DNA from 4 places in the Azospirillum thiophilum genome. Region 1 is predicted to be linked to each of the others. Evidence: riboswitches for the same ligand, from Rfam matches in the RefSeq annotation. Region 1 holds a riboswitch; each other region holds the start of a gene.
The links. A riboswitch is a leader RNA that binds a small molecule or an ion and turns the genes downstream of it on or off. The one in region 1 is predicted to bind cobalamin.

Region 2: linked by a shared signal. The riboswitch ahead of AL072_RS19000 (energy-coupling factor ABC transporter permease) and the one ahead of AL072_RS25295 (CbtB domain-containing protein) in region 1 are both predicted to bind cobalamin.
Region 3: linked by a shared signal. The riboswitch ahead of AL072_RS31365 (ABC transporter ATP-binding protein) and the one ahead of AL072_RS25295 (CbtB domain-containing protein) in region 1 are both predicted to bind cobalamin.
Region 4: linked by a shared signal. The riboswitch ahead of AL072_RS10145 (ribonucleoside-diphosphate reductase subunit alpha) and the one ahead of AL072_RS25295 (CbtB domain-containing protein) in region 1 are both predicted to bind cobalamin.

What each region holds. Positions count from the first base shown of each region.
Region 1 is NZ_CP012404.1:552,090-556,293, reverse strand. It holds gene cobN (cobaltochelatase subunit CobN) at 1-289, opposite strand, end outside; gene cobW (cobalamin biosynthesis protein CobW) at 431-1,504, opposite strand; gene AL072_RS25300 (CbtA family protein) at 1,517-2,284, opposite strand; gene AL072_RS25295 (CbtB domain-containing protein) at 2,294-2,482, opposite strand; cobalamin riboswitch at 2,526-2,745, opposite strand; gene AL072_RS25290 (ABC transporter ATP-binding protein) at 3,085-3,852, shown strand; gene AL072_RS25285 (ABC transporter ATP-binding protein) at 3,845-4,204, shown strand, end outside.
Region 2 is NZ_CP012402.1:1,230,120-1,234,323, forward strand. It holds gene AL072_RS18985 (TonB-dependent receptor family protein) at 1-436, opposite strand, end outside; gene AL072_RS18990 (DUF2244 domain-containing protein) at 555-1,100, opposite strand; gene AL072_RS18995 (DUF2946 family protein) at 1,171-1,596, opposite strand; cobalamin riboswitch at 1,830-2,090, shown strand; gene AL072_RS19000 (energy-coupling factor ABC transporter permease) at 2,286-2,966, shown strand; gene AL072_RS19005 (DUF2946 family protein) at 3,148-3,570, shown strand; gene AL072_RS19010 (DUF2946 family protein) at 4,002-4,204, shown strand, end outside.
Region 3 is NZ_CP012406.1:677,676-681,879, reverse strand. It holds gene AL072_RS31375 (flagellar protein FlgN) at 1-338, shown strand, start outside; gene AL072_RS31370 (hypothetical protein) at 335-874, opposite strand; cobalamin riboswitch at 1,412-1,632, shown strand; gene AL072_RS31365 (ABC transporter ATP-binding protein) at 1,760-2,599, shown strand; gene AL072_RS31360 (ABC transporter substrate-binding protein) at 2,610-3,596, shown strand; gene AL072_RS31355 (FecCD family ABC transporter permease) at 3,593-4,204, shown strand, end outside.
Region 4 is NZ_CP012401.1:2,185,201-2,189,404, forward strand. It holds gene AL072_RS10140 (ribonucleotide-diphosphate reductase subunit beta) at 1-380, opposite strand, end outside; gene AL072_RS10145 (ribonucleoside-diphosphate reductase subunit alpha) at 436-2,379, opposite strand; cobalamin riboswitch at 2,489-2,724, opposite strand; gene AL072_RS10150 (acyl-CoA thioesterase) at 2,956-3,399, shown strand; gene AL072_RS10155 (LysR family transcriptional regulator) at 3,464-4,204, opposite strand, start outside.

The sequences.
Region 1 (4,204 bases):
GGCCGTAGCGCCAATAGCCGTTGCCGCCCAGCAGGCGCAGCACCACCAGTTTCGCCCTGGCAACGATGCTGTCGGCATAGAGATCGACCGACAGCGGATGTCCCAGCCGGTTCAGGTTGGCGAGGCGAAGGCTGGGCAGGTGTTCGCGGCCGGTCCGCCATGCGGCGGCGAGCGCGGTCAGGTCGCTGTCGGAAAAGGACAGCATGACGAGGTCGGCCGGCGTCTGCCCCAGATCTTCGGCCTGGGGGCCGGCGTCGAGTTCGTCCTGGCGGGCGGCGAGCAGATGCATGAGTCGATGTTCCAGGGGCGGCGGCGCCCCCTCCCTCCCCCTCTTCGAGGGAGAGGGTAGATTTGCGATGCGGCGGCAATCCCCTCTCCCGCAAAGCGGGGGAGGGTTAGGGAGGGGGCAAACGCCGCAACAGCTTAATTCTTACCCAACAACCGCCGCCGTCACCGCCTCGCGGTCAAGCCCGGTTTCGCCGATCACCACCAGCCGGCTGCGGCGCTCCTCGCCGGGTTTCCACAGGCGGTCGTAATGGCTCTGCACGCGGATGCCGACCCCCTGCACCAGCAGGCGCATCGGCTTGCCGGGCACGTCGATGAAGCCCTTCAGGCGCAGCACGCCATGCAGGGCGGCCACATCCTCCAAGGTTTTCACCAGGGCGGCGGGATCGGGCTGGGACGGCAGTTCCACGACGAAGCTGGTGAAGTCGTCGTGGTCGTGGCCTTCCTCATCGTCATGATGGCTGGGGCGGTTGGCTAGGTCGTCCTCCACCGCCGCTCCGACGCCGAGCAGAACCAGCGGATCGACGGACCCCTGGGAAGCGCGGACCAGCTTGGCGCCGCTGCCGATGGCGCGTCCGGCGGCGTGGCCGAGGGCCTCGCGGATCAGATCCTCGACGCGGGCGAGGTCGGCGGCGTCGACCAGATCGGTCTTGTTGACGACGATCAGGTCGGCACAGAGCAGCTGGTCCTCGAACACCTCCTCGACCGGCGTCTCGTGGTCGACCGTGCCGGCGGCGTCGCGCTGGGCCGCCAGGGCCGCCGGATCGGGGGCGAAACGACCCTCCGCCGCAGCGGCGGCGTCGACCACGGCGATGACGCCGTCCACGGTGACGCGCGACTTGATCGCCGGCCAGTGGAAGGCCTGGACCAGCGGCTTGGGCAAGGCCAGGCCGCTCGTTTCGATCACAATATGCTCGGGCGGCTGCGGCCGGGCCAGCAGCTTTTCGATGGCCGGGACGAAATCGTCGGCGACGGTGCAGCACAGGCAGCCGTTCGCCAGCTCGATCACGTCGTCTTCGGTGCAGGTCGGGCTGCCGCAGGCGCGCAGGATGTCGCCGTCGATGCCGACATCGCCGAACTCGTTGATGATCAGGGCCAGCCGGCGGCCTTCGGCCTTTTCCAGCAGGCCGCGGATCAGCGTGGTCTTGCCAGCGCCGAGGAAGCCGGTGATGACGGTCGCCGGAACTTTCCCGGCAACCGTTTTTGCAGGTGCGGACATGGGTTCGGCTCCTTAACGCGTGCCGGTCTGCAACCGGGCGGCGGGGCTGGGTTCGGCGGCCAGCCCGCTCATCAGCCAGCCGCAGACGGAGCCCAGGATCGCCCAGAACAGGGCGGCGGTGCCGAGCGAGGCGGCGACGAACCGGGCCGCCAACTCCGGCGGGACAGCGCCTTCGGCGCTTTCCGGATGGGGGGCGCCGACCAGATGGGGCAGTGCCGCGATCAGCACGGCGACGGCGATGACCAACCGGTTGCGGGCGAAGGCGAGCGCCGCCATGCCGATGCCGGCCCCGACCGATGCGGCGAGCCACCAGAGCTGACGGGCTTCCAACTCGGCCCCGGCCATGCCCGGCAGTTCCGGAGCCAGGCCGAAGGAGGGGGCCAGCGAGACGGCGAAGAAGCCGCCGACACCCCAGACCAACCCGCGGCGGGCATCGACGGGCCGGCCGGCCAGCAGCATGGCGGCGCCGAGCAGCAGCGCATAGGCCACGCCGGTCAACAGGTTGGCGACGATGGTCAGGCCGATGCGCTGCATCGCCTCGTCCGGCGTGGTCGGCACGCCCTCGCCAACCTCGCGCACGGGGCCGTGCTGGTGGGAGTCGGCGGCACCGCCGGCAGGGGCAGGGGCAGTGAGGGAGGCGACGGGCGGGGTCACCACCTCGTATTTCTCGGCCTCGAGGATCAGCGGGACGGTCGTCGCCTGCTGAACGACGGAAGCGGCCGTGCCGGAGAGCACGCCCGCGACCAAAGCGGCTGTGAACAGCCGCCGGATCAGATCCATGACTTGGGCTTAGTGGCAGGGAAACGCGAAGGAATGGCGGGTGTCATGCGCCGCATCGTGGATCTGCTGCGGCTGGGCGAAGCCGACGCCATACAGCAGGAAGCTGCCAAGCAGGATCGCGGCGAAGGCGGCGACCGAGGTCCGGGCGGCGCTACGGGTCGCGGAACCGGCGGTGGCGTGGAGCGGATGGGTGGTCATCAGGCTGGTCCTTGCTCTCCCGCCACACCCGGCGGGGTTGGGTAAATCCATCGGTCCGCCGGCAGGTTTCCTGGCTCACGGGTCACAGCATCGCGGCCCGCCTTCCCGACCCTGCGGTCAGTGGCATGATGGACCGGACGCTCGCCGCACACAGTTGCGGGGGCAGCCGCGGCTTGGGGCCTTTCCGGAAGGCCCGTACCGCATTCCCTATTATCCCCGCCGTCCGTAGGGGCGATCAGGGCACCGTCGGGCGGTCAACATCGCAGTGCGCACACAGTTTGGCAAGTGCGCAATCACGCCCCGGCCGCACGGACGATCTTGCACACAAACCTTTTGACTGCTGTCATGTTTGCTGGACAGAGTGTCCGGGATTCCGACACTTTTCAGTGCAACGGTGGGAGCGGAGGAGGCAGCGCACAGGAGCAAACCACCGGAGACACAAAGGGTCCATGCGCCGGACCGAAGGGATATCCGCTGTGGCACGAATAGTGCGTACAACAATCGGTGAAACGTCCCACCGCATGGCGGCCGAGCCGGGAACTTCCGGCCCCCGGACCACCGGGAACCCAAAGCAAGGACGAAGGGAGGAGAATTCGCGACCGATGAACGCCGCACCGAACGACGACATCATTCTGGAAGCGCGCAACCTGACGAAGGAGTTCAAGGGCTTCGTCGCGGTCAAGGAGGTGAACCTGCAGGTGAAGCGGGGCACCATCCATGCGCTGATCGGCCCGAACGGCGCCGGCAAGAGCACGGTGTTCAACCTGCTCACCAAGTTCCTGACGCCCACCCGCGGCCAGATCCTCTACAAGGGCCGCGACATCACCCGCACCAAGCCGGCCGACATCGCGCTGATGGGCTTGGTGCGGTCCTTCCAGATCTCGGCCGTCTTCCCGCATCTCAGCGTGCTGGAGAATGTCCGCGTCGCGCTCCAGCGCCCGCTCGGCACCAGCTTCCATTTCTGGAAGTCGGAGTCGTCGCTCTACGACCTGCACGATCGCGCGCTGGAGCTGATCGAGGCGGTCAACCTCTCCCCCTGGGCCGGGCACACCGCTGCCGAGCTGCCCTATGGCCGCAAGCGGGCTCTCGAGATCGCCACCACCCTGGCGCTCGACCCCGAGGTGATGCTGCTCGACGAGCCGCTGGCCGGCATGGGCCATGAGGACATCGAGGGCACCGCGGCCCTGATCAAGCGCGTCGCCGCCGACCGCACCGTGCTGATGGTCGAGCACAACCTGTCTGTCGTCGCCCATCTCTCCGACACCATCACCGTGCTCCGCCGCGGCGAGATCCTCGCCGAGGGGCCCTACGAGGTGGTGTCGAAGAACCCGCAGGTGATGGAAGCGTATATGGGGACCGGACATGCCTGAGGGGATGAACACCAAGACCGCCCGAGTGGGAACGGCCATGCTGGAGATTTCCGACCTGCACGGCTTCTACGGCGAGAGCCATGTGCTGCACGGCGTCAGCCTGGAGGTGCGGCAGGGCGAGGTGGTGACGCTGCTTGGCCGCAACGGCGCCGGCAAGACCTCGACCATGCGCGCCGTCATGGGCATCATGGCCAAGCGCACCGGCTCGATCCGCTTCCAGGGCCAGGAGCTGATCGGCATGGCCCAGCACAAAATCCCGCGGCTCGGCATCAGCTACGTGCCGGAGGAGCGCGGCATCTTCTCCTCGCTCAGCGTCGACGAGAACCTGACGCTGCCGCCGGTGGTGAAGGAG
Region 2 (4,204 bases), on a different replicon from region 1:
GATCGATCTCGAAGACGTCGAACAGGCCGTCGGAGGTGTTGATCGGGATGCCGTCCATGTAAAGATTGACGCCGCGATTGCCGTAGTTGCGCGTCAGGCCGGAGCCGCGGATCGACACCCGGTTGTCGACGTTCGATTTGGGCTGCGTCACGACGCCCGGCACCCAGCCGAGCACGTCCCTGATCGTGTTCGCGGCGCCGTTCTTGAAAGCCGTGTCGGGCACGAGTTCGACGCCGCCCGGCGTGCGCCGGATCAGCTGTGCCGCCTCGTCCGTCGCCGGCACGGTGAGCGACGAGCCGGCATTGCCGGTCACGGTGACCGGCGGCAGCAGGGTGGGAGGAGCGGCATCCTGGGCGAACGCCACCGACGCCGCGCTTGCCATCAGCGCGGCCAGCAAGGCCGGGCGGGTCATGGTTCTCAGAGAGTGGCTGGGCATCGGGTCTTTCCTGGATCAGGCCGGGCCGCCGCCGGCTCCGCCATGCGGTGCCGGTGCGGGCCGGGTCTTTGAAAGCGGAGCGCGCCGGGAATGACGCGGAGGGAGATGACGTTGCGGCTCAGCGCGCTGCAGGCGCGCGGCCGATGTGACGGGCCAGCGCCTTCGCCAGATCGAGCCGCTCGGGCCCGGTCAGGAAGGTGCCGACGGTTTCCGACCGGCCATGGCTGGTCAGGCGCAGTTCAGGGCCGCCGGCCCCGCCGGGAACGACCGCCAGCCGCAGCCAAGCGGTCTGCCATTCGCTGGCCGACCGCCGTCCGGAGCCGTCGATGCGCTCCAGAAGGGTGTGGTCCGGCCAGATGCGGATGCGCTCGGCCTGCCGCCGGCGCCGGGCGTCGGCGTACACGGACCAGAGGGCAAAGGCGAGGACGAGCAGGGAATAGACGGCCATCGGCCAGGCGCCGAGCCGCAGCCAGGCGTACAGGGTGATGGCGAAATAGGCGGCGAGGACACCGGCGAACAGGACGCGGCCGTGACGGGTGCCGCTGTCGTTCGGGGTGGCGACGGCATCGAACAGCGGTTCATCCGTCGTCGCCCCGGGAAGAGGCTGGACGACGGGGGCGAACGCGGTCGTGCCGGCCGCCTCCCCGAAGAGGAGATCGGGCATGCGGAAACTCCGGTCGATCGATCATGGCAGGGCGGCGGCAAGCATGAAGCCCGCTTGCGCCGCGGGGCGATCAACCGGTGACTGGCGGTGCGCGCGCCTGGAGGGTGGACAGGAACCAGCCGGCAGCGATGCGGCTGCCGGGCAGTTGCTCGGGACCATGCCGTTCGAAATCGACGGACATCGCGAACACGGCGAGCGGCGGCATGGCCAAGCCGCCGATCAGGGGGCACAACGGGCAGGAACCGCCGGACATGGCGTGTTCGGGCGCGCCGCTGTCCGCGGCGTCCGGATCGACCGGCATCCCGCGATCATCGAGCAGCACCGTCTTGAAGCCGTCCGGCGCGCAGATCACGATCCGGCTGGTATCGGCGGCATTGGCTGCCTGGATCACAGCGGGCATCCAGGCCCAGGAAACGATCTGCAACAGCAGCGCGACCGCACCGGCCAAACCGCCGATCCGCCACGCCCGTCGCCTTCCGTTCCGGTCCAGGATCATTCCACTCCGCCGACCAATCCGCCGACCACCCGCCCTGCCGTGTCCCGAAACTGTCGCGGATGCACGGCGTCGTCGCACCATAGCCCGGGCCGCCCGCGCAAGACGAGGTCATTCTTCTACCAATGACCCGTTCCGGCACCGATCCGGACAGGGCCGGACAGGGCCGGAAGACGTGCCCCCGGCCGTCCGGCCAGCCGCGGGGGAGCCTATTGACGGCGGACGCATCCTGACCTTACCGTGAGGATGGTTATGGTTCCTTGCACGTCCGCGGGCATCCCCGGACGTGCAAGGCTAAGAGGGAAGCCGGTGCGCCGCCCCCCGACCGGGGAAGGAGGCAAGACCGGCGCTGCCCCCGCAACTGTGAGCGGCGAGCCGCTTCGTCCTTTCAGCGTCACTGGCGCGTTTGCCCGCTTCGCCGCGGGCAGCGCCGGGAAGGCCCGACGAAGCAGCCTGGACCCGCAAGCCAGGAGACCTGCCTGACCGATCGAACGTCCTCGGGCGGGGTGCCCCGGCGACCGCTTGCCGATGCGATGGGTTCCCGGAGTTCCCGGCCGCCCGCACCCCCGCAAGCCGTCCGTCCGGCCCCATGCCCAGGGACAGCGCTCCTGCGATTGGGGGAATGCGATGCCGGCACCGGTCCGCGACAGCGCCCCTTTTCGACCATGGCTGATCTGGAAAGGGCACACAGCATGCACATCGAACCCGGCGTCGTCGACGGCGCCAAGATCGTCCTCAGTTACGCAACGGCGGCCGGCGCCTTCGCCCTTGCCGGGAAAATGGCGCTGGATGGAATCCGCAACGACGGCGGCGTCGTGCCGCTGGCTCTGCGCAGCCTGATCGCCACCGCCCTCGTCTTCTCCTTCTTCGAGATCCTGCCGCATCACCCGGTCGGCGTGTCGGAGGTGCATCTCATCCTCGGATCGACCCTGCTGCTGCTGTTCGGTGCCGGGGCGACGGCCATCGGCCTTGCCGCCGGCCTGCTGATCCAGGGCGTGCTCTTCGCCCCCTTCGACCTGCCGCAATATGGGATGAACGTCACGACCCTGCTGGTTCCGCTGTGGGGCATCGGCCTGCTGGCGAAGCGGATCGTTCCGGCATCGACCCCCTATGTGGAACTGAAATACTCGCAGGCGCTGGCCCTCTCCACCGCCTATCAGGGCGGCATCGTCGCCTGGGTGGCGTTCTGGGCCTTCTACGGCCACGGCTTCACCGCCGAGAATGTCGCGGAGGTCGCCAGCTTCGGCGCCGCCTATATGAGCGTCATCATCATCGAGCCGCTGGCCGACCTCGCCGTTCTGGCCGTCGCCAAGGCGCTGCACCGCTACAGCCAGGGCCCGCTGTTCAACGCACGCCTCCATCAGGGCGCCTGAGCGGATCGCGCCCGCCGGCCTGCCGGGGACGGGTTCCCGGCCGGACGGCGCCGCGCGATGTCCATGGATGTCCATGGGCGGAGTAATGTCTTGCCGGGGCTCCGGTTCCATGCCATGAGTCCCGCACAATGATTTGGCCGCCTGTTCCTTCCGGCGGTACAACCGACGAGCGACCGGGACCTTGACCCTTCCTCGCACCTTCACCGACCGCATCCGCAGCGCCGGCCTTCTGGCCGGAATTCTGGCGTTTGTCGTCCAGATGATGGTGTGGAGCGTGACGATGCCGGCCATGGCATTGGATAGCGGTTCCGGCGGATTGGAGACGATCTCCATCTGCTCCGTCGACGGCATCAGGACGATCACCGTCGATGCCGACGGGCAGCCGGTCCCGGATGACGGCGGCTCCGGCTCGACTGGCGCCGCGAAGGGGCATTGCCCGCTCTGCCCGATCATGGCCGGCGCCGGGCTTCCGCCCCAGCCGCCGCTGGCCACCCCCGCCCAAGCCATGGTGCTTGCCGATTCCCGCACCCTGCCCGGCGATGTCGTCGCGGCCGGCTGGTTCCTGTCCAGCCTCCAGGCGCGTGCACCGCCGGCCGCTGGCTGAGCCGGCGTTCCATTCCCTTCCCGTCCGCACCCTGACCGACGCCTCTCCGCCGCGTGGCCCGTAACGCCATGATTGTGCGCATGGCCGGAGTCCGTGCCCGACGGATCGAAAACCCCGGCATCTCTCCCGCGGTCGCCTGCGGCCCGTCCGAGCAAACCAAGCCTCCTCCGTGCCGGGGATCCGCCTGATCGCGGATTCAATACAAACGGAAAGGATGGCGTGGCCGCTTCTTTCCCGCTCGCATTTCTCCCGTTCCATCGACGCCCGTCCGCCATGCCTCGCGCATCCACCCCGTTCCTCTGCCTGCCCCCAAGCCTGCCGGGCGCCGCCGACGCGCGCGCCGGCCATACGCACCGCATGGGCGGAGGCCGGCTGGACTATCGGCCGGCTTGTCGGCCGGCTTATCGGCCAGCGTGCGGTCGGGGGCGGTATTGACCGCCCTTCCGGACTTCCTGCGCCTGCGCATCGGCGCGCTGTGCTGTCTGGCCCTGCTGACCGGACAAGCGCTGACCGCCGCCCTGCTGCCGCCGCCCGCCGCCCGGACCCCGCTGTTCGCGGAAGGCCTGCTCGACGACCGCATCGTCATCTGTACCGCCGCCGGCCTCGTCGTCATCGACCGCCGGACCGGCGAACC
Region 3 (4,204 bases), on a different replicon from region 1:
GCATCGCCGCCGGCATGCTCGACCGGCTGGAGGTCTTCGCCCACCGCAAGGCGGCGATGGCCGAACAGCTGGAATCCTCCGTGCTGCGGGCGCGCGACGAGGGCATCCGCCTGCCCGACGATCTGCGCGCGATGACGCTGGAACGCATCGACCGGCTGGACCGGGCGGTGTCGGTCAACGCCGCCGGCCTCGTCGCCCTGCGCAAGGCGGTGCTGACCATCAACCGCAACCTGCTCGCCGCGCTTGAGAAGGCGTCGAGCGACGGCACCTATGCCCGCGACGGCCAGGCCCGCCGGCCGGTGGAACTGTCGGCCTCCGGCCTGAACGCCTCGCTTTAGCCCCGGCCCTTCACGCTGGACAGTTCGCCGGCCTGTTCCAGCTTGATGATGCTGGCGACCAGCGCGCGCTGGAAGCCGCGCGCGTCCGACGGCAGCGCCACCCCGCTGCCGGTCGGCCAGAATTCGACGAAGGCGAGGCTGCCCTCCTCCCCTGCGCCCGGCCATTCGAAGGCGACGCCCAGCCCGATCTCCTTGGTCGTCCGCCGATGATCGGTGACGAGGATGTGCGCCTCCCAATGCATGCCGCCGGTGCCCTTTTCCGCCCGCTGCTGGCTCCAGCCGCGCAGATAGTCGCGGAAGCTCTCGGACTGGCGGTCGAGCCGCACATAGCTCGACCGGTCTGTCACCGTCTGCGCCAGCCGCGTGGTGTAGCGCGCCTGGGCCAGCGCCCGCGTCACCTCCGCGCACAGCTCGTCGATCTGGGCGAAGCTGCGCCGCACCGTGTCGGCAAGGGCGGTCGCCAGGGTGGGACCGCTCAGGGCCGCCTTGCCCTGGTCCTTGCGGTACATGTCGAAAAGATCGTCCGAATCGCCCATCGCCATTCCCACGCCAGCGCCATCACCCCTATGGGCGGACCGCACCCTCCGAATTCAGCAAAAACACGTTAATAGCCGATGAAGCGGCAGTCGAAAGGGATGTGGAAAGCCCCGCCGATCTTTCCTTGCGGACCGCCCGCTCGCTCGATATGTTACGTTATAACATTACATATCGGACCGCGACGCATGACCGGGCAGCCACGAGGATGAAATACTATTTTTGCGCGCATCTCTTTGGCGACGGTTGCCCTCTCCCGCCCCGGGAGAGGGCGCAGAGCCGACGGACGCAGGCCGGACGAGCACCGAAGGTGATCGTAGGCGGAGCGCAGTCGCGAGACTTGCGAGCGACTTTGGACCCACGAAGTGGGGAGGGTGAGGGGTGGGCCAAGAGTCCCGAACCGCATGGCTTCGTGCCTAACCCCTCACCCTTCCCAAGCTGCGCTTGGGCCCCTTCCCTCTCCCGGGACGGGAGAGGGACTCACATGCGATTTCCCGGACCACACGCTGACGGACCTTGACCGCGGCGGCGGGGTCGCCCATGAATGCGGCGGTACTGGTTCTTCCGGCGGCCTCCGCCGGAAGCTAAGAGGGAACCCGGTGAACCGCGTTTCGCGGTAAAGCCGGGGCTGCCCCCGCAACTGTGAGCGGTGAGCCGTTCCGTCATTTTACGCCACTGGCGCCCTTCAGGGTGCTGGGAAGGCTGGACGGACCGGCGACGACCCGCAAGCCAGGAGACCTGCCAGCACCACAACGAATCGTCCTCGGGCGGGGTGTCCCGGTGGAACGCTTGCCATGCGTGTGGCCGGAGTCCGTCCAGGATACGCCCGCGCATGCTCCGCAAGTCGTCCGCCCGGTTCCCCTGCCCCGCAACGGCAGGAAGCACGGATGACGCCAGCGCCTTTCCCGACCGGACCATCCCAAAAACCATCACCACCCGCCGCCATCGCGGTGGAGGGGCTGGATTGCCGGCTGGGCGGCAGTCTGGGCGGCCGGACCGTGCTGCATCAGGTCGGCTTCTCCGTTCCGCCCGGCATCCTCCTCGGCATCCTCGGCCCCAACGGGTCAGGCAAGACCACGCTGCTGCGCTGCCTCGCCGGGTTGCAGGCCCCCTCGGCCGGCAGAATCCGCATCGAGGGCGAGGATCCGCGCGCCCTGCGCCCGGTGGAGCTGGCCCGCCGGCTGGCGCTCCAGGCGCAGGATTCCGCCGCCGCGCTGGGCTTCACCGTGCGCGACGTGGTCGGCATGGGCCGGCTGGCCCACCGCCGCTCCGCCTTCGCCGGTCCGGGGCCGGAGGATCGCGCCATCGTCGAGGACGCGCTGGCCCGGCTGGAGCTGACCGCGCTGGCCGACCGCCCGGTCGAACGGCTGTCGGGCGGCGAGCGCCAGCGGACGATGATCGCCCGCGCCCTGGCCCAACGCCCGCGCATCCTGCTGCTCGACGAGCCGACCAACCACCTGGACATCCACCACCGCTTCGCCCTGCTCGACCTGCTGCGCGGCCTCGGCATCACCGTGGTGGCGACACTGCACGACATCGATCTGGCGGCGCGCTGGTGCGACCGCATCCTGTTGATGAAGGACGGCCGCCTGCTGTCCGACGCCCCACCGGACGCGGCGCTGACCCCCGAGCGGCTGGCCGCGGTCTACCGGGTCGCCGCCACGGTGGACCGCCATCCCGGCAACGGCCGGCTGCGCATCGACCTCTCTCCCCTGCCGGCCACCTGACGGACCGCTCATGATCCCGCCCTTCCTCCGCGGCCTTGCGCTGGCCCTCCTGCTGGGAACGGCCGCCTGCGGTGCGCACGCCCAGAGCTACCCGGTCGAGGTCGCCAACTGCTTCGAGACCGCCCGTTTCACCGGCCCGCCCAAGCGGCCGATGGTGCACGACACCAACATGACGCAGACCATGCTGGATCTCGGCCTCGCCGACCGTCTGGTCGCCGTTTCCGGCATCGCCGGGGCCGAGCACCGGCTGATCGCCCCGCCCGGCGCCCCGCCCGGCATCGTCGCCGCCCTGCCGCGGCTGCCCGACCGCGCCCCGACGCTGGAGGCGGTGCTGTCCGCCGATCCCGACTTCCTGTTCGCCGGCTGGAGCTACGGCTTCAACGAGGCGCGCGGCCTCACCCCGGCGCGGCTGGCCGAGATGGGGGTCGCCACCTACAGCTTGCGGGAAAGCTGCATCCGCATCGGCCCGCGCGAGCCGATCAGCATGGACACGCTCTACGCCGACCTGCTGTCCCTCGGCAAAATCTTCGGCATTTCCGAGCGCGCCGAAGCGATGGTCGCCGATTTCCGCCGCCGCGTCGCCGCGGTGACCGAGCGCACCGCCGCCGCCACCGAGCGTCCGCGCGTGATGTATTGCGACGACTGCCACACCGACGGCGCGCCGCTGTCGGTCGGGCGCGAGGGCATGACCAGCCTGCTGATGGAGCTGGCCGGCGGCCGCAACATCTTCGACGACATCCCCAACAGCTATGTCCGGGTCAGCTGGGAGGAGATGGTGCGGCGGAATCCGCAATGGATCATCGTCAGCGACCACCGCATCCCGGCCGAGGCGGCGATCCGCCATCTGCTGGCCGCGCCGCAGCTGGCCGATGTCGAGGCGGTGCGCGAGCGCCGCTTCATCGTCCTGACCTATGCCGAGCAGACGCCCTCGACCCGCAACGTCGATGCGCTGGAACGGATGGCCCGCACCCTGCACCCGGAGCTGTTCAGGCAATGAGCCGCTCCCGCCTGCCCCTGCTGCTGGCCGTCCTTCTCGTGCCGTCCCTGGTCGCCGCCGTCGGCTTCGGCGCCGCGCCCATCCCGGTCGCCAAGGTCTGGGCGGTGATCGCGCACGAGCTTTGGCCGGCGCTCCCCCCGCTCCCCGACGCCAGCCGGGCCGAGCGCAACATCGTCTGGGAACTGCGGCTGCCGCGCGTGCTGCTGGGCGCGCTGGCCGGGGCCGGGCTGGCGGCGGTGGGCGCCGTGCTCCAAGTGGTGACGCGCAACCCGCTGGCCGACCCCTACCTGTTCGGCGTGTCGGCCGGCGCCTCGGTCGGGGCGGTGACCGTCCTGCTCTATGCTGGCGCCGTGGCCGGATCGGTGGGCTTGCCGGCCGCCGCCTTCCTGGGCGCGCTCACCGCCATGCTGGCCGTCTTCGCGGCGGCACGGGGCCGCGACGGCACGGTGAGCAGCGAGCGGCTGGTGCTGACCGGGGTCGCGGTCGCCTTCATCCTGCATGCGGTCACCAACGCGCTGATCGTCGCCGCCATGGACCGCGGGGCCGACGCCGCGCTGTTCTGGATGATGGGCGGCTTCGGCACCGCGCGCTGGAGCATCCTGCCCATC
Region 4 (4,204 bases), on a different replicon from region 1:
AGCAGCAGGGCGTAGGCGTCGATGTGGACCGTCTCCATGTTGGTGAAGGCGGCCATCATCATCTGCACTTCCAGCGGCTGGAAGATCGGCATGTAGCGCTTGAGATAGTTGTCGCTGACCTCGACGTCGCTCTGGGTGAAGAAGCGGAAGATCTGGGTCAGCAGGTTGCGCTCGCCGTCGGTGACGCGTTCGGAGGTCCAGTCCTTGATGTCCTCGCCGAGCGGCACCTCCTCGCCCATCCAATGGACCTGCTGCTGCTTCTTCCAGTAGGCGTAGGCCCAGGGGTAGCGGTCGACGTTGTAGGCGGCCGAGCCCTGCAGCAGCCCGACGCGGCCGGTGCCGATCAGGCTGACGGGATCGAGGTGGAGAAGCGAGGTCATGGGGCGGGGATCCGTGATGGCGACGGGGAAGGCGGGCGGACCGAAGCGGGACGGCTCACTGGCAGGCGAGGCATTCCTCGTAGTCGGTGCGCGGCACCTGCAGGTCCGCCTTGTCCGCCGCGCGCTCCTTGCCGGCGAAGGCGGCGCGCTGCACCGATTTGGAGCGGCAGTAGTAGAGGCTCTTCAACCCCTTCTCCCAGGCGGTCCAGTGCAGCATGTGCAGGTCCCACTTGTCGATGTCGCCCGGCAGATAGAGGTTGATCGACTGGCTCTGGCAGATGAAGGGGGTGCGGTCGGCGGCGAACTCGACGATCCAGCGCTGGTCGATCTCGAAGGCGGTGCGGAAGACCGCCTTCTCGTCGTCATCGAGGATGTCGAGATGCTGGACCGAGCCCTCATGCTCGATGATCGACTGCCAGATCTCGGGCCGGTCGGCGCCCTTGGCGGCCAGCAGCCGTTCCAGATGGGGGTTGCGCACCGGCATCGAGCCCGACAGCGTCTTGTGGGTGTAGATGTTGGCCGGGATCGGCTCGATGCAGGCGCTGGCCCCGCCGCAGATGATGCTGATCGAGGCGGTCGGCGCGATCGCCAGCTTGTGGCTGAAGCGCACCATCATGTTGCGCTCGGCGGCGTCGGGGCAGGGGCCGCGCTCGTGGGCCAGCAGAACCGAGGCGGCATCGGCGTCGCGGCGCAGCTTGCGGAAGAAGCGCAGGTTCCACGCCTTGGCCACCGCGCTTTCGAACGGCACGCCCCTAGCCTGGAGGAAGGAGTGGAAGCCCATCACCCCCAAGCCCACCGAGCGTTCGCGCATCGCCGAGTAGACGGCGTTCTCCATCCCCTCCGGCGCCTCTGCGATGAAGCGGGTCAGCACATTGTCGAGGAAGCGCAGAACGTCCTCGACCAGCCCCTCCTCGCGGTTCCACTCGTCCCAGGTCTCCAGGTTCATCGAGGCGAGGCAGCACACCGCCGTGCGGTCGTTGTCCAGATGGTCCTTGCCGGTCGCCAGCGTGATCTCGCTGCACAGGTTGGAGGTGGAGACGCGCAGGCCGAGGTCGCGCTGGTGCTTGGGAAGCGCCCGGTTCACCGTGTCGCCGAACAGCAGGTACGGCTCGCCGGTCTGCATGCGGGCCTCCAGGATCTTCTGCCAGACCTGGCGCGCGTTGGCATGCTTCAGGACGGCGCCGCTCTTGGGGCTGACCAGCGGGAAGGGCTTGTCGTCGCGCACCGCCTCCATGAAGGCGTCGGTGATGACGACGGCATGGTGCAGGTTGAGGCTCTTGCGGTTGAAGTCGCCCGAGGATTTGCGGATCTCCAGGAACTCCTCGATCTCCGGATGGTGGATGTCGAGATAGACGGCGGCCGAGCCGCGCCGCAGCGAGCCCTGGCTGATCGCCAGCGTCAGGCTGTCCATCACACGGATGAAGGGGATGATGCCCGATGTGCTGCCGTTGCCCTTGACCGCTTCGCCGATGGACCGCACGCCGCCCCAATAGGTGCCGATGCCGCCGCCGTTGGACGCCAGCCGGACATTCTCGTTCCAGACGTCGACGATGCCGTCGAGCGAATCCGGCACGGCGTTGAGGAAGCAGGAGATCGGCAGCCCGCGCGTGGTGCCGCCGTTGCTGAGGATCGGCGTCGCCGGCATGAACCACAGGCGGGAGATGGCGTCGTAGAGCCGCTGGGCATGGGCGGCATCGTCGGCATAGGCGGCGGCGACGCGGGCGAACAGATCCTGGTAGCTCTCGCCCGGCAGCAGGTAGCGGTCGTCCAGCGTCGCCTTGCCGAAGGCGGTCAGCAGGGCGTCGCGGCCGCGGTCGATGCGGATGACGGAGGGATTGGGCGGCGTCCAGCTCTGCACCGGCGCGCGGTTGACGCCGTGCCGGTCGTCCAGGCGATCCGGTGCCCGTCGGGGCAGCGTCAGCAGGTTCCCGTGACGGTCGAAACCGCTGGCGAGCTGCTGGACGAGCTCCTGGGCAAAGTCTGGGGCGTGGGCCGGCATCCGTGATCCCTTGTTCTTGTGCGGCGGGACGGCACGACGGCACGGCATGCAGGCACCGGGCGAAAGCGCCACGGGCGAACACGCGCACCACCGGGTCACCCCGCCCGTGGACGTTCATCTGGTTACGGCAGGTCTCCTGGCTCGCGGGTCATCGCGGCTTCGTCCGGCCTTCCCGGTGCGGCCCCTGAAAATCAGGTTGGCACCAGTGACGCTGAAACGACGAAACCGCTCTCCGCTCACAGTTGCGGGGGCAGCGCCGGCCTGACCGCATTCACGCGGCGGCACCGGCTTCCCTCTTAGCCCCGTATCTTGTCGGACACGAGGACCGTAACGCTAGATACGGTAGGGCTTGGCCGTGCGGGCGTCAAGCGCTTCCCTCTGGGGCGGCAGGGTGACCGCCTGTGGCGGCAAACGCAATTGCCGTCTATGCCGACGCCGTTCTTTTGCAAGATTAACCAATTTGCAGAGTACCCTTTGCCGATTTCGACTTTTTCACCAATAGACCATGAGTTAATCATGCACATACTCCAATCACCAAAGGATCTCGCCAATCTATGAATACGAGTGGAAAAAGAAATGGACAGCGCCCATGCCGCCGAGAAGCGCCGGCTTTCCTTTCCTGATGGGCAGGAAACCCGCTTCCTCGAAATGATATTCCCCGAGCAGGCCAACCATTACGGCACGCTGTTCGGTGGCACCGCCCTCGACTTGATGGGGAAGGCCGCCTTCATCGCGGCCAGCCGCGCCGCCCGTCATGCCGTCGTCATGGCCTCGTCCGAGAAGGTCACCTTCCACAGCCCCGTGGCGGTCGGCCAACTGGCGGAGCTGGTCAGCCGGGTCGAACGGGTCGGGCGGAGCTCCATGACCGTCCACGTCTCCCTCACCGCGGAGGTGCTGGCCACCGGGGAACGCCGGCTGGCAGCCGAGGGGTGGTTCGTCATGGTTGCCGTCGACGACCGGGGGAGGCCGGTCCCGGCCATGACCTTTCAGAGCGTTCAACGCGACACCTCGCAGGGCTGAGATCTGCGCGAAGCGCGCCGAGCGCCGGAGCGGGCATTGCCCGGCAGGGGCCGGCCGTGACCGATCAGGCGGCGGCCCCGTTGCGGTGGGCCAGCGCCAGATCGATGAATCCGCGCAGATAGTCGATCTCGGCGTCCGCCTCGCGGAAGCCCAGGAAGATCTGCTTGGCGACGCCGTCCCGCCCCAGCCGCACCGGGCTCACGTCGAACCTGGCGCTCTGTTCCTCGACCAGCCAGCGGGGCAGGGCGGCGACGCCGCGGCCGTGCGCCACCATCAGCAGCATGATGTCTGTCGTCTCGATCGGCTTGTGCTGCCGCGGGCTGATCCCGGCCGGCATGAGGAACCGGGTGTAGATGTCGAGGCGGTCGGTCGCCACCGGGTAGGTGATCAGGATCTCCTCGGTGAGCTGCCGCGGTTCGACGAAGGCGGCGTCGCGCAGCCGGTGCTTTGGGCCGACCACCAGAACCTGCTCGTAGTCGAACACCGGTTCGAAGCGCAGCCCGGGCTTGAACAACGGGTCCGGCGTGACCAGCATGTCGATCTCGTGGCCGAACAGCGCGCCGATGCCGCCGAACTGGAACTTCTGCCGGATGTCCATGTCCACCTTCGGCCAGGCATCGACATAGGGTGCCACGATCTTCAGCAGCCATTGATAGCAGGGGTGGCATTCCATCCCGATGCGCAGGGTTCCCCGCTCCCCCTGGGCGAACTGCTGGAGCCGTTCCTCGGCGTGGGACAATTGCGGCAGCAGGCGGTTGGCGACCGCCAGCAGCCATTCCCCGGCCTGGGTCGGCCGCAGGCTGCG